2 regions of the Rhizobium sp. K33 genome follow, and region 1 is predicted to be linked to the other one. Evidence: predicted binding sites of a transcription regulator. Region 1 holds the regulator's gene; the other holds the start of a gene.

Region 1 (7,743 bases):
CGAGGATCGCGCCGACCGTCGAAGGATCCATCAGCGAAGGCGTGCCGCCCCCCATGAAGACGCTGGTCACCGTCTTCGGCCCCGACAACGCCCGCACGGCCTTCAGCTCAGTAAGGAACGCCTGAACGAAGCGCGCCTGATCGACCGGCTGATGCCGCACATGGCTGTTGAAGTCGCAGTAAGGGCACTTGGCCGCGCAGAAGGGCCAATGCACGTAAACGCCGAAGCCGGGTTCTCCCGTATCGGGCAGCAGCGTGAAGGACCGGTCGGTCAACGCTTCAGGCCTCCAGGCAGGTTTCGACGAAGAGCTTGAAGGCCCGTGCCCGGTGCGACAGGGCGGCCGCATCGCCCGGCTTCCAGCCATGCTTCTCGTCCGCCGTCATCTCGCCGAAGGTGCGTTCATGCCCCTCAGGCTGGAAGATCGGGTCGTAACCGAAGCCGGCGGACCCACGCGGCGGCCAGGCAATGGTGCCTTCGACCTCGCCGCGGAAGAATTCGGTGTGACCGTCCGGCCAGGCGAGACAGAGCACGCTGACGAAGCGGCAGGTCCGCTGGGCGGCTTCCGTCGCGCCCCGCTCGGCAAGCGCCTTTTCGACCTTTTCCATCGCCCAGGGGAAATCACGCGTGCCGTCTTCCCGCTCCGCCCAGTTGGCCGTGTAGACGCCGGGCGCACCATCAAGCGCATCGATCACCAGCCCGCTGTCATCCGACAGCGCCGGCAGACCGGACGCCTTGGCCGAGGCCAATGCCTTGATCGCGGCATTCTCTTCGAAAGTCGTGCCGGTTTCCTCAGGCTCGACGAAAGCAAGGTCCTTGGCCGATTTGGCCGAGAAGCCGAAGGAGCCGATCAGGTCGGCGATCTCGGCAATCTTGCCGGCATTGTGGCTGGCCACGACGATCATGCGGGTGTCAAGCTTGCGCATGGGGTCCTCAGAGATTCCAGAGTTTGGGTTCGGCGCATTCCAGGCTGTTGCCGGCCGGGTCGCGGAAGTAGATGGAACGGGCGCCGGTCGGCCAGCGGAAATCGGCCTCGATCGCCACTCCGGCGGCTGTCAGCTTCGCGGCCATCTCGTCCAGTCTGTCTCCCGAAACGCGAAAGCAGAGGTGTCCCGCACCTGTGGTGCCATGTGGCGGCACGGGCAGCGCACCGGGAGACGCAGCCTTCACCGTCTCCTCGGCGTTGAAGATCAGCACCACGGTCTGACCGCAGCGGAAGAAGATGTGCCGGTCATCGTGGCGGGCGATGCGCTTGAGACCGAGGACGGTGCCGTAGAAGTGCTCGGCGGCATCCAGATCGGACGCATAGAGCGCGGCCTCCAGAACACCTTCGATCTCCTGTGCCATCGACCCGGCCCTCAGTCTCAGCCGATTGCCTGCTTCTGCAGGGCCACCAGTTCATCGATACCGTTGCGGGCAAGGCCAAGCAGCGTCAGGAACTCGTCCTGGCTGAAGGGCTTGCCTTCCGCGGTGCCCTGGATTTCGACGATGCCGCCGGAGCCGGTCATGACGAAGTTGGCATCGGTCTCGGCGGCCGAGTCTTCCAGGTAATCCAGGTCGATCACCGGCTGGCTTGCAAAGATCCCGCAGGAGATCGCGGCGATATGGTCCTTCAGAACCTTCTCGACCTTCACCATGCTGCGCGCTTCCATCCACTTCAGGCAGTCGTGCAGGGCGATCCAAGAGCCGGTGATTGCCGCCGTGCGCGTGCCGCCATCCGCCTGGATGACGTCGCAGTCGATCGAGATCTGCCGCTCGCCGAGCGCTTCGAGGTCGACGATGGCGCGCAGCGACCGGCCGATGAGCCGCTGGATTTCCTGAGTGCGGCCGCTCTGCTTGCCGGAGGAGGCTTCGCGGCGCATGCGCTCGCCGGTCGCGCGCGGCAGCATGCCGTATTCGGCCGTCACCCAGCCCTTGCCGGAATTGCGCAGCCACGGCGGCGTCTTGTCCTCAAGGCTTGCGGTGCACAGCACATGCGTGTCGCCGAACTTCACCAGGCAGGAGCCTTCCGCATGCTTGGAGAAATTGCGCTCGAACGAGACCTTGCGCATTTGGTCGGTTTTTCTGCCGGATGGCCGCATTGCAATCTCCTGAGTTGTTCGTTGCCTTCTAAGGAGGGAGCCACCCATTTGCAAAGAAAAACCATGCCGCAACGCCGCAGGAGGCGTGCCGAAGCCTCAAATACCCCTTGGTCATCGAACACGCAGTGATTATATTTGCGCCATGAAACCTCTGAGATCCTGTCCGCTGCGCCAATGGCATCACTGAAGACGACTGTCGCAGACGTTTCCGCGTCGCTGGACGAACGCTCACGGGAAGTGTTTCGCCGCATCGTCGAAACCTATCTCGATTCCGGTGATCCGCTGGGCTCGCGCAACCTGTCGCGCCTGCTGCCGATGTCGCTATCCCCGGCGTCGGTGCGCAATGTCATGAGCGATCTGGAAGATCTCGGCCTCATCTATGCGCCCCATGTCAGCGCCGGTCGACTGCCCACTCAGGCGGGTCTGCGCTTCTTTGTCGACGCCTTCATGCAGGTGGGCGACCTCTCGGAAGGGGAGCGCGACGAGATCGAGCGGCAGATCCGCCCGACCAGCGCCGATCAGCCGATGGAGGCGATGCTGACTGAAGCAAGCCGCATGCTCTCCGGGCTGTCGCGCGGCGCAGGCCTCGTCATATCGTCCAAGAACGATCCCGTCCTGAAGCATGTCGAATTCATCCGGCTCGAGCCGACCAAGGCCCTTGCCGTCCTTGTCGGCGAGCACAATCAGGTCGAAAACCGCATCATCGAGCTACCGGCCGGCGTAACCGCTTCGCAGCTGACGGAAGCGGCGAACTTTCTGAACGCCAATCTTGCCGGCCAGACGCTGCGCGAATTGCGCGGGCAGATCGAGAAGCTGAAGACCCAGGTCGCAAGTGAACTCGACACGCTCTCGCAGGATTTGGTCGAGCGCGGCCTTGCCGTCTGGTCGGGCGAAGTCGCAGAAAAGCAGCCGGCCCGCCTGATCGTGCGTGGCCGTGCCAACCTGCTCGAAGGTCTTGCTGGCTCGGAGGATATCGATCGGCTGAGGCTGCTCTTCGATGACCTCGAGCGCAAGGAAAGCCTGATCGAGATCCTCGACCTTGCCGAAAGCGGCCCGGGCGTGCGCATCTTCATCGGCTCCGAGAACAAGCTCTTTTCGCTGTCGGGTTCCTCGTTGATCGTGGCACCCTACCGCGACGGCGAAGACCGCATCGTCGGTGCCGTCGGCGTCATCGGGCCGACGCGCCTGAATTACTCGCGGATCGTGCCGATGGTCGACTACACCGCGCAGCTGATGGCCCGGCTGTCGCGCAGCGGGCGTTAGGCGGATTTCCCGCCAACCCTTGATTTTTTCACCCCAAACCCTGATATCGGGCACGAATTCGACACCGAGAGTTCGGACACCAAAACCATTCGGAGAACGTCATGACCGAAGAAACCAACAAGAACGGACCTGACGCGGCGGCCCACGAGGCGCACGCAACCGAAGCGGCTGAACAGCAGGCTGCGGGCGCAGACGAGGGCGCGACGGAGGCTCAGCTGGACCCTGTGGAAGCCCTCCAGGCCGAGAACGCCGACTTGCGCGACCGCTTCCTGCGCCTCGCCGCTGAGATGGACAATCTGCGTCGCCGCACCGACCGCGAGATCAAGGACGCGAAGTCCTATGCCGTCACGAGCTTTGCCCGCGACATGCTCTCCGTTTCGGACAATCTTCGTCGCGCCATCGAGACGCTGCCGGAAGAGGCGCGCGCTGCGGCCGACGCAACGCTGACGGCACTGATCGAAGGTGTGGAAATGACCGAGCGCGGCATGCTTGCCACGCTGGAACGCCATGGTGTGCGTAAGATCGACGCCGAGGGCCAGAAGTTCGACCCGAATTTCCATCAGGCAATGTTCGAGGTCCCGAACCCGAATGTTCCCAACAACACGGTGGTTCAGGTTGTCCAGGCTGGCTATGCGATCGGCGAACGCGTCCTGCGCCCGGCCATGGTCGGTGTCGCCAAGGGTGGTCCGAAGGCGGACGCCGTTGCCGAGGACGCCGCCAAGGCTTGAGGGTTTAAGTTAGAGGCCACATGAAAAAAAGCGCCCGATGGGCGCTTTTTTGTTGAGCTCATCTGACGCTGCAGATCAGGCCGCGTTCGAGGCCTGTTCTTCGTTCAGGAAGGTGTAGATCGCCGAAGCGGATTCGGTCGCGCGGAGCTTGGCCACCAGATCCTGGTCGCGCAGCACGCGGGCAATCCGTGACAGGGCCTTGAGATGGTCTGCACCGGCACCTTCGGGTGCGAGGAGCAGGAAAACGAGGTCGACCGGCTGGTCGTCCAGGGCCTCGAAATCCACGGGTGTTTCCAGGCGTGCGAAGACACCGGTGATCTTGGTGATCTTATTGAGCTTGCCATGCGGGATCGCGATCCCATTGCCCACGCCCGTCGAACCCAGACGCTCGCGCTGCAGGATCACGTCGAAGATTTCCCGTTCCGGAATGTCGGTGAGCTTGGAGGCTTTGGCCGCAAGTTCCTGAAGCAGCTGCTTCTTGGAGTTCACCCGGAGGGCCGGTACGACAGCATCCTGCTGCAGCAAATCTGCCAATGCCATATCAATGTCCTTCATGCCTCGGATCGACGAGCGGGCGGCCGCCTCGTGCAGCCGCCCAAGCCGATCCTCAGCCTTTGATGTTGGCGGAATCGATCCACCCGATATTACCGTCATTCCGACGATAAACGATATTCAATTGTTCACTTCCCGGGTTTCTGAACAGAAGAACCGGTTCATCCGTCATGTCGAGAGCCATAACGGCCGTAGCGACCGACATGGTCCGCAGTTTCTTGGTGCTCTCGGCCACGATCGTCGGGGCGTAGTCTTCCGGCAGTTCCTCGTGATCCTCGTCCACGGAGTCCATGACCGTATAGGCCACCTCGATCGGCGGGTTCTGAGCCTCGCCGGCGTGATGATCCTTCAGCTTGCGCTTGTAGCGGCGCAGGCGCTTTTCGACTCGCTCAAAGGCCGTGTCGAAGGCCACTTGCGGATCATTGGCCTCGCCTGCGGCATGCAGGTTCGCGCCGGTATCGAGATGCACCAGGCAATCGGCCGCGAAGCGCGACTGCGACTTCGTGACGACCACTTGCCCGGAATACCCTCCGTCGAAGTACTTGGTAACCGCATCCTGGATTCGGTCTTCGATCCGCTGGCGGAAAGTTTCACCGATTTCCATCTGCTTGCCGGATACACGCACACTCATGGAGTTTCCCTTCTTATGATTGGTTGCGTATCCATTTTACGCCAAGCGACGTCCGCGTCCAAGCTTTTCGAGCGGTTCGGTCAGTCTCTGCCTTCGTTTGTCGGGCGTGGTCGAGGGGACTTTTCCCTCGGCGACAGTGTGCGCTGTCGATTGCGGCGCGCTTCTAGCCGCCATCGGCCGCAGAGTCAATCTCCTGTTAATCTTTGCGGTGATTTGGGCCGGTCAGACGGCGGAAACCTTGGCCATGGCGCGCTTTTCACGACGTCTTTGCACCGAGGAGGCGATGTTCATCGACTCCCGGTATTTCGCAACGGTGCGCCGCGCAAGCTCCACGCCGCTTGCCTTCAGCTGATCGACGATATCGTCATCGGAGAGCACGGCATCGGGGCTTTCCTGGGCGATGAGCGCGCGGATCCGGTGGCGAACCGCTTCCGCCGAATGACTGTCTCCGCCCTCGGCCGATGCGATGGATACGCTGAAGAAGTATTTCAGCTCGAACAGCCCGCGCGGCGTCATCATGTATTTGTTCGTGGTGACGCGGCTGACGGTCGATTCGTGCATTTTGATCGCGTCGGCAATCGTCTTCAGATTGAGCGGGCGCAGATGATCGACGCCGTGATCGAGGAAGGCCGATTGTTGCCGGACAATCTCTGCCGCGACCTTGGTGATGGTCTTTGCCCGCTGGTCGAGGCTGCGGGTCAGCCAGTTGGCGTTCTGAAGGCATTCCGACATGAAGGCCTGGTCGGGCGCATCCTTGGCCGTACCGGGGCGCACGGCCGCCATATAGCTGTGATTGACCAGCACGCGGGGCAGGGCGTCCGGGTTGAGCTCCACCCGCCATCCGCCGTTTCCATCGGCCCGGACCACGATGTCGGGCGTGACAGACTCGCTGACGGCGTGTTCGAAGCTGCTGCCCGGCTTGGGGTTGAGCTTGCGGATTTCCGACAGCATGTCGATGAGGTCTTCCTCGTCGACGCCGCAGATTTTCTTCAGCGTCGCGAAATCGCGCTTTGCCAGGAGCTCGAGATTGTCGACCAGCACCGCCATGGCAGGATCATAGCGGTCCCGCTGGCGCAGCTGGATCGCCAGGCATTCACTGAGCGAGCGGGCAAACACACCCGCGGGTTCCAGCGTCTGCAGGGTGGTGAGAACCTCTTCCACGGCATCGCGCGACAGGCCGAGGCGGCTGGATATCTCGGAGAGATCGGCCCGCAGATAGCCGGCTTCGTCGAGATGGTCGACGAGCACGGAGGCGAGCAGCTGATCGGAGGCGGTACTGAGCGCAAACGGGATCTGCTGATTGAGGTGGTCGCGCAGGCTGATCTGGCCGGCGACGAAATCGTCGAGGTCGAAACCTTCGCTGCCATCGCCCGATTGCCCAGGCATCGATTTCCACTGGCCGAGCAGCTCTGGCGCGTCGGGGCGTTGGGCCGAGCCTTCATCGGCAAAGGCCGTATCGTAATTGGTGTCGAGGCGATCGCTCAGGCGGTCGCTGGCGTCGTTTTCGTACCAGTCGCTGTCGAGAGCGGGCGGTGCTGCGAAGTCGTCGCCGTTGGCCTGATTGTCCTGCTGTGATCCGGTGCCGTGGCGATCGGCAGTCTCGGAAGGGTCGCCGCTCAAATCTCCGTCATCTGCCGCCATTTCGAGCAGCGGATTGCGCTCGACTTCCTGCGCGATGAACTGCATCAGTTCGAGGTGAGTCATCTGCAACAGCTGAATCGATTGCATCAGCTGCGGAGTCATCACCAGAGACTGGCTCTGTCGCAGGAACAGGTTGGCGGATAAGGCCATGGCGGACGTTCGACTCCCCTACATTCCCCCGTATTCCCGCCCTTGATGGCGGGAAAAATCCACTTGGCCCAAAAATTGCTTTTTATTTTACTTTGGTCAAGCCGCAGGAGGGGGAGGGGTGGCGTTTTCTTCGCCGAACCCTAGAGGCTGAACTGTTCGCCGAGATAGAGACGACGGACATCGGCGTTGTTGACGATGTCGTTGGCGCGGCCGTGGGTCAGCACTTCACCGGCATGGATGATATAGGCACGGTCGATCAGGCCGAGCGTTTCGCGCACATTGTGGTCGGTGATCAAGACGCCAATGCCGCGGGCCGTCAGGTGACGGACCAGATTCTGGATGTCCGAAACAGAGATGGGATCGACGCCGGCAAACGGCTCGTCGAGCAGCATGAAGGTCGGGTCCGTCGCCAGCGCGCGGGCGATTTCGAGACGGCGTCGCTCACCACCGGACAGCGCCACCGCCGGTGACTTGCGCAGCTTCTCGATGTGGAATTCCGCCAGCAGTTCGTCGAGCTTGGCTTCGCGCTTGCGTTTGTCGGAAATGTGCACTTCGAGCACGGCACGGATGTTTTCTTCGACCGTCAGCCCACGGAAGATCGAGGCTTCCTGCGGCAGATAGCCGACGCCGAGGCGGGCGCGCCGATACATCGGCATCGACGTCACGTCATTGCCGTTGATCGAGATCGTGCCGGCATCGA
Region 2 (7,743 bases), 580 kb from region 1:
ACGCCACCGGCGAGCTTGGCCAGACGCTCCTGGAGCTTTTCGCGGTCGTAGTCCGAAGTGGTTTCTTCGATCTGCGCCTTGATCTGGGCAACGCGGCCTTCGATGTCCGACTTCTGGCCGTTACCATCGACGATCGTGGTGTTTTCCTTGGTGATGGAAACCTTCTTGGCGCGGCCGAGCATGTCGAGGGTGACAGACTCGAGCTTGATGCCGAGGTCTTCCGAGATCACGGTACCACCGGTCAGGATCGCGATGTCTTCCAGCATGGCCTTGCGGCGATCGCCGAAGCCCGGAGCCTTGACGGCAGCGATCTTCAGGCCGCCACGCAGCTTGTTGACGACGAGCGTAGCAAGGGCTTCGCCTTCGACGTCTTCAGCGATGATGACGAGCGGCTTGCCGGTCTGAACGACAGCTTCGAGAACCGGCAGCATGGCCTGGAGGTTCGAGAGCTTCTTCTCGTGCAGCAGGATGAACGCGTCTTCGAGGTCAGCGACCATCTTTTCCGGGTTCGTCACGAAGTAGGGGCTGAGGTAGCCGCGGTCGAACTGCATGCCTTCGACGACTTCGAGTTCGGTTTCAGCGGTCTTGGCTTCTTCGACGGTGATGACGCCTTCGTTGCCAACCTTCTGCATGGCTTCAGCGATGTCGTTACCGACCTGCGTGTCGCCGTTTGCCGAGATCGTGCCGACCTGGGCAACTTCAGCCGAGGTGGAGATCTTCTTGGCCTTGGCCTGGAGGTCCTTGACGACTTCTGCAACAGCGAGGTCGATACCGCGCTTCAGGTCCATCGGGTTCATGCCGGCAGCAACGGCCTTGGCACCTTCGCGAACGATGGCCTGGGCCAGAACGGTTGCAGTCGTGGTGCCGTCACCGGCGATGTCGTTGGTCTTCGAAGCAACTTCGCGGACCATCTGGGCGCCCATGTTCTCGAACTTGTCTTCCAGTTCGATTTCCTTGGCAACCGATACACCGTCCTTGGTGATGCGCGGAGCGCCGAAGGACTTGTCGATGATGACGTTACGACCCTTCGGGCCGAGGGTAACCTTCACGGCGTCTGCGAGGATATCGACGCCATGCAGCATCTTTTCGCGCGCGGTGCGGCCAAACTTGATTTCTTTAGCAGCCATGTTCAAACTCCCGGGCGTCTAGCCCATTGTTGACTTGGTTAAAAAGCAAGGTGGGATCAGGCTGAGATCAGCCGATGATGCCCATGATGTCGGCTTCCTTCATGATCAGCAGGTCGACGCCGTCGAGCTTGACCTCGGTGCCGGACCACTTGCCGAACAGAACGCGGTCGCCGACCTTCACGTCGAGGGCAACCTGCTTGCCGCTTTCGTCGCGGGCGCCAGGACCAACGGCGATGACTTCGCCTTCAGCCGGCTTTTCCTTGGCGGTGTCGGGAATGATGATGCCGCCCTTGGTCTTTTCTTCGGACTCGACGCGCTTGACGACAACGCGATCGTGCAGAGGACGGAAATTGGTGCTTGCCATTGTCTAATCCCTCGATCAAATGACATTCGCGATCCCGGACGGGACCACATCGGAATTTGTTAGCACTCTCCCTCAGGGAGTGCCAGCGACGCTGAGATAAGAACAGGCTCTAAACGAGTCAAGCGTCTCGTGAAAAAAGGGAAGGTGCATGCCGGCCAAAAAAACCGACATTCACGACACCCAGGTCCTGACCGACCGCCGTGCATCCCCGACATTTTCCGAGCTAACCTCCGCCTTCGCCCGGATCGGCGTCCTCTCCTTCGGCGGCCCGGCAGCGCAGATCGCGCTGATGCACAAGATCTGCGTCGAGGAAAAGCGCTGGATCGATGAAGACCGTTATCTGCATGCCTTGAACTACTGCATGCTGCTTCCGGGCCCCGAGGCGCAACAACTTGCCACCTATATCGGCTGGCTCCTGCATGGCGTGCGCGGCGGCATTGTCGCCGGCCTGCTCTTCGTTCTGCCGGGCCTGGCCGTCATCCTCGGCCTGTCTGCGCTTTACGCGCTTTATCAGGAGACAAGCCTCGTCACCGGCCTCTTCTTCGGCTTGAAGGCAGCCGTGCTGGCGATTGTCGTCGAGGCGGTCATCCGCATCGGAAAGCGGGCGCTGAAGACGGCTTTTCATCGGGGACTGGCGGCCGCAGCCTTCTTCGCGCTCTTCCTGTTCTCCGTGCCGTTCCCGCTCGTCGTGCTCGCTGCTGCGCTCATGGGCTTGCTCCACGCACGAGGCAAGGAAACGTCGGCGGCGGAGATCTCGCAAGAGATCGGCGCGCGTCCCCCCTTTGCCAGTCAGGTGGCCACGCTTCTGTTCTGGATCGCGGTCTGGCTCGCACCTTTGCCGCTGCTGTGGTGGGCGCTGCCGGAAACGGCACTTCCCGAAGTCCAAAGCTTCTTCTCGAAGATGGCGCTCGTCACCTTCGGCGGCGCCTATGCGGTGCTTGCCTATGTCGCACAGGTCGCGGTCGATCACTATGCCTGGCTGAAACCCGGCGAGATGCTCGATGGTCTCGCACTCGCCGAGACGACGCCCGGCCCGCTGGTGCTCGTGCTCTCCTATGTCGGCTTCCTGGCCGGCTTCCGTCAAAGCGGTGCGCTCGACCCGCTCGTCGGCGGGTTGCTCGGTGGCTTAATCGCCGCCTGGGCCACTTTCATTCCGAGCTTCATCTGGATCTTCGCCGGTGCCCCCTATATCGAGCGGCTGCGCGGCAACCGACTGCTCAGTGCAGCCCTTTCGGCGATCACCGCCGCCGTGGTCGGCGTCATCCTCAATCTCGCCGTCTGGTTCGCACTGCATGTCGTCTTTACCCAGGTGGAGCCGGTCGATCTCGTCAGTTTAGGTCCGCTGACGCTCTCCGTTCCGCAGCCGGTCTGGTCCTCGCTCGACTGGCAGGCCCTGGTCATCGCCGTCATCTCGGCCGTCCTCATCTTCCGCTTCCATATCGGCATCGGCAAGACGCTGCTCGCTGCAGGCGCGCTGGGGCTGGCGGCCCGTTTCCTGCTCTGACGCTAAAGGCAACGGCTGCCAATTTCGGGCCTCACGACGCTTGCCCCTTGCCTTGCCGCCCGTCCTTTGCCATGTCACCGGACACACTTCGAGCAGTCAGGACAGATGATGACCCGCAGCATTTCCACCCTCGGTGACGTAACCGACGCCTATGACGTCATTCTCTGCGATGTCTGGGGCGTGCTGCACAACGGCATTGACGCCTTCCCGCTCGCCGGCGAAGCGCTGACCGCCGCGCGGGAAAAGGGCCTGACGGTGGTGCTGATTACCAATTCGCCCCGACCCGCCATCGGCGTCATCCCGCAGCTGCGCGCCATCGGTGTTCCCGACAGCGCCTATGACCGCATTGTCACGTCGGGCGATGTCACCCGCACGCTGATCGCCGCCGGACCGAAGAAGGTCTTTCTGCTCGGCCCCGAACGCGACCTGCCGCTCTTCGACGGTCTCGACGTGGAGGTGGTCTCGAAGGAAGAGGCAGACTGCGTGGTCTGCACCGGCTTCTTCGACGACGAGGTCGAGACACCGGAAGACTACCGCGACATGCTGACGGATTTTGTCGCCCGGAAGGTGCCGCTGATCTGCGCCAATCCGGATCTGGTCGTCGAGCGCGGTCACCGCATCATCCCCTGCGCCGGCGCTGTTGCCGCATTTTACACAGCACTCGGCGGCGAGACCCGCATCGCCGGCAAGCCGCATGCACCGATCTACGCCGCAACGCTGGCGGCGGCAAAGGAAGCCCGCGGCGACTTCGACAAGGCCCGCGTGCTCGCCATCGGCGACGGCATGCCGACCGACGTCAAGGGTGCCGTCGATGCCGGCCTCGACCTTCTCTACATCTCCGGCGGCATCCACGCTGCGGATTACGCGGCAAACGGCCTGACCGACGAGGGCAAGCTGCATGTCTTCCTCGATCGCGAAAAGGTCGCGCCGCAATACTGGATGCACAGGCTGGCATGAGGCGCATGCTGAGATGACCATCTTTCACCGCAATGAAAAGAAGGAACCGCTGCCCGCAGCGCTGCGCGGCGGCGTCGTTGCCATCGGCAATTTCGACGGGGTGCATCGCGGTCATCAGGCGGTATTGAACCGTGCCTTGGAGCGCGCCGAAGCGCTCGGCGTTCCCGCGCTGGTCCTGACCTTCGAGCCCCATCCGCGCACCGTCTTCAATCCGGACAAGCCGGTCTTCCGGCTCACCCCGCCATCCTTGCGCGCCCGCATCCTTCAGGCCATGGGCTTCCATTCGGTCATCGAATATCCCTTCGATCGGGAATTCTCCCAGCGCTCGGCCGAGGATTTCGTCCAGTCGATCCTGGGCGACTGGCTCGGCGCCAAGGAGGTCGTGACCGGCTTCGATTTCCATTTCGGCAAGGGAAGGGAAGGCGGCCCCGCCTACCTCATGCAGGCCGGAAGCCGCCACGGCTTCGGCGTCAGCCTCGTCGATGCCTTCCGCGACGAAGGGGCCGAGGTCATCTCATCCAGCCGCATCCGCGGCCTGATCGCAGACGGCGATGTTGCCCAGGCAGCTGGTCTCCTCGGCTATCGCTATACGGTCGAGGCGGAGATCATGAAGGGCCAGCAGCTTGGCCGGACGCTGGGTTTTCCGACAGCCAACATGCATCTGCCGCCGGAAGCGACGCTCAAGCCCGGCATCTATGCCGTCCGCTTCCGCCGGCCCGACGGCATCATCCGCGATGGTGTCGCGAGCTTCGGCTATCGCCCGACCGTCACCAGCAATGGCAATCCCTGGCTCGAAACCTTCGTCTTCGACTTCTCCGGCGATCTCTACGGCGAGACCTGCTCCGTCTCGCTCTTCGGCTTCCTGCGCGATGAGTGGAAGTTCGACGGGCTGGATCCGCTCGTCGCCCAGATCCACAAGGATGCGGAGGAGGCGAGGGCGCTGCTCTCGGGCGTCAAGCCGCTTGGGCCGCTCGACGCTGCGATTACCTTCTGAGGTAACACTCCACCGTCGTCGATGTGAGTTGCCGAGCCGCTCAGCGTCACATATGCATGGTCATATGTAAGATCGGCCCGTGACCCGGCGGGCGACGCTGGAGACTATCTTGACCGAATTCACCCCCTTGATGTCTTTCGCCGGAGGCCTGCTGATCGGCCTCTCGGCACTCCTCCTGATGCTGACCTGGGGCCGCATCGCCGGCATGACCGCGATCATCGGCGGCATTCTGCCGCCGCTCGGCGCCGACTGGTCCTGGAAAGCCGCTTTCCTCGCCGGCGCGATCCTGGCGCCGCTCGCTCTATCGGTCGGCGGCTATGAGGTCGAATATTCGGTACCGGTCTCCACCGCCGCCCTGATCATCGGTGGCCTGATCGCCGGCATCGGCGTCACCTTCGGTTCCGGCTGCACCTCCGGCCATGGCATCTGCGGCATGGCGCGCCTCTCGCGCCGCTCGATGGCCGCAACCGCCACCTTCATGGCCTTTGCGATCGGCACCGTCTTCCTCATCCGTCATGTCTTCGAGGTCTCGATCTGATGCGTTTCCTCATCGTTTTCTTCATCGGTGCGCTCTTCGGAACCGGGATTGTCCTCTCAGGCATGGCAAACCCCGCCAAGGTCCTCAACTTCTTCGACCTCGCCGGCAGCTTCGATCCGAGCCTCGCCTTTGTCATGGCCGGTGCGCTCGCGGTGGCAGCCCCCGGCTACGCGCTCCTTTTCCGCAGCCGGCAAAAGCCGCTCTTCGATGCGACCTTCCGCCTGCCCAAGGCGAACGACATCGACGCGAAGCTGATCGGCGGCTCCGCCGTCTTCGGAATCGGCTGGGGCATTGCCGGTTTCTGCCCGGGTGCATCGATCCCCGCACTCGGCCTCGGCCATGCGTCGGCAGCGATCTTCGTTGCGGCCCTGCTCGTAGGCATCCTGATCGCCCGGCGCCTCGCCAAGGCAGATTTCTTCGCCGATGCTCGGCGTTCAGGCTGAGCACTGCCTGCTGGCAACGCCCGGCCATCATCGCTTGACGCCTTGACCGCATTATCGCCTAGTGCGGCCAGCAAATCAGTTGAGACAGCCCGAAAGGCAATCCATGGCCACGACGCCGCGCAGACCCGCCAATCCGAAGGATGCCGCCGAGGCTCTGTTCAAGCCCGCAAAAAAGCCCGCAACCCCGGTGGTCGAGCGCCGTGCGCCGCCGCAGGTGAAGGAGCTGGTCTCGATCAAGCTCGACAGCGCGATCCTCGAACACTTCCAGAAGGACGGCCCCGGCTGGCAGGACCGCATCAACGACGCCCTGCGTGCGGTCGTCGAGGCGGAAAACAGTGGGTAGGAAGCCACGCACGGCACTCCATCTTGCCCCTTCCTTTCGCAACGAAAAACCCCTAAAGAACGCGGCGACATGACGTATCTTTCGGCGGCCCGGATCATTCGAATTATTGGCCCGGCCCTCCCGGTGGCTTGAAGAGCTGCGGGAAGGTCCGGGTTTTTGGCGTTGGGTTAGAAGCCCCGCGCCCGCTTGCCGCCACTCCAAGACGCAAATTCCGCGACCCCGAGGTCGCCCCATCCGATGGCTGATCCATGACCACTACCCCTGAAAAGATCGATTACTCCAAGACCCTCTATCTGCCCGAGACCGAATTCCCGATGCGCGCCGGCCTTCCCCAGAAGGAGCCGGAAATGGCGGCGAAGTGGAAGCAGATGGATCTTTACAAGCGCCTGCGCGCCTCGGCCGCCGGCCGCGAAAAATTCGTCCTGCATGACGGCCCTCCCTATGCCAACGGCAACATCCATATCGGCCACGCGCTGAACAAGGTTTTGAAGGACGTTATCACCCGCTCCTTCCAGATGCGCGGCTTCGATTCGAACTACGTGCCCGGCTGGGACTGCCATGGCCTGCCGATCGAGTGGAAGATCGAGGAAGCCTATCGCGCCAAGGGCAAGGACAAGAACGAAGTTCCGATCAACGAATTCCGCCAGGAATGCCGCGACTTCGCGCAGGGCTGGATCAACATCCAGGCGGAAGAATTTCGCCGCCTCGGCATCGAGGGCGACTTCGACAACCCCTACACCACCATGGCCTTCCATTCGGAAGCCCGCATCGCCGGCGAACTCCTGAAGATCGCCATGTCCGGCCAGCTCTATCGCGGCTCCAAGCCGATCATGTGGTCGGTCGTCGAGCGCACGGCGCTTGCCGAAGCCGAGGTGGAATATGCCGAGGTCGAGAGCGACACGATCTGGGTGAAATTCGCAGTGGTGGAAGGCGCAGATGAATTGAAGTCTGCCTCCGTCGTCATCTGGACCACCACCCCCTGGACCATCCCGGGCAACCGTGCGATCTCCTACTCTTCGAAGATCGAATACGGTCTCTACGAGATCACCGAAGCCACCAACGACTTCGGCCCGCAGCCGGGCGAAAAGCTGATCTTCGCCAAGCGCCTCGCCGAAGACGCGGCCACCAAGGCCAAGGTGACCTTCAAGCTCGTCCGCGATGTGACCGCGGCCGAACTCGGCGCGATCACCTGCGCGCACCCGCTGGCCGACTTGGGCTACACCTTTGCCGTCCCGATGCTCGATGGCGACCACGTCACTGACGACGCCGGTACCGGTTTTGTCCACACCGCCCCGTCCCACGGTCGCGAAGACTTTGAGGCCTGGATGGCAAATGTCCGCGCGCTTGAAGCCCGTGGCATCGACGTGAAGATCCCGTTCCCGGTCGATGATGCCGGCTTCTATACCGAAGACGCTCCCGGCTTTGGCCCCTTGGCCGAAGGCGGCGCTGCCCGCGTCCTCGACGACAACGGCA

What was found. The regulator HrcA, encoded in region 1, represses chaperone genes, less so after heat shock. The targets are predictions, from matches to a motif close to GTTAGCACTCNCNNNNNGNGAGTGCTAAC.
Positions count from the first base shown of each region.
Region 2: the regulator HrcA is predicted to act here: its motif matches at 1,550-1,578, upstream of groES (co-chaperone GroES).

Region 1 covers NZ_CP096478.1:4,404,392-4,412,134, forward strand. The annotation lists gene hemW (radical SAM family heme chaperone HemW) at 1-274, opposite strand, end outside; gene rdgB (RdgB/HAM1 family non-canonical purine NTP pyrophosphatase) at 279-923, opposite strand; gene M1E12_RS21250 (VOC family protein) at 931-1,344, opposite strand; gene rph (ribonuclease PH) at 1,362-2,078, opposite strand; gene hrcA (heat-inducible transcriptional repressor HrcA) at 2,253-3,341, shown strand; gene grpE (nucleotide exchange factor GrpE) at 3,443-4,069, shown strand; gene ptsN (PTS IIA-like nitrogen regulatory protein PtsN) at 4,145-4,609, opposite strand; gene hpf (ribosome hibernation-promoting factor, HPF/YfiA family) at 4,677-5,252, opposite strand; gene rpoN (RNA polymerase factor sigma-54) at 5,475-7,043, opposite strand; gene lptB (LPS export ABC transporter ATP-binding protein) at 7,184-7,743, opposite strand, start outside.
Region 2 covers NZ_CP096478.1:405,417-413,159, forward strand. The annotation lists gene groL (chaperonin GroEL) at 1-1,127, opposite strand, end outside; gene groES (co-chaperone GroES) at 1,195-1,491, opposite strand; gene chrA (chromate efflux transporter) at 1,640-2,995, shown strand; gene M1E12_RS01865 (TIGR01459 family HAD-type hydrolase) at 3,104-3,952, shown strand; gene M1E12_RS01870 (bifunctional riboflavin kinase/FAD synthetase) at 3,966-4,946, shown strand; gene M1E12_RS01875 (YeeE/YedE family protein) at 5,056-5,484, shown strand; gene M1E12_RS01880 (DUF6691 family protein) at 5,484-5,927, shown strand; gene M1E12_RS01885 (BrnA antitoxin family protein) at 6,031-6,270, shown strand; gene ileS (isoleucine--tRNA ligase) at 6,519-7,743, shown strand, end outside.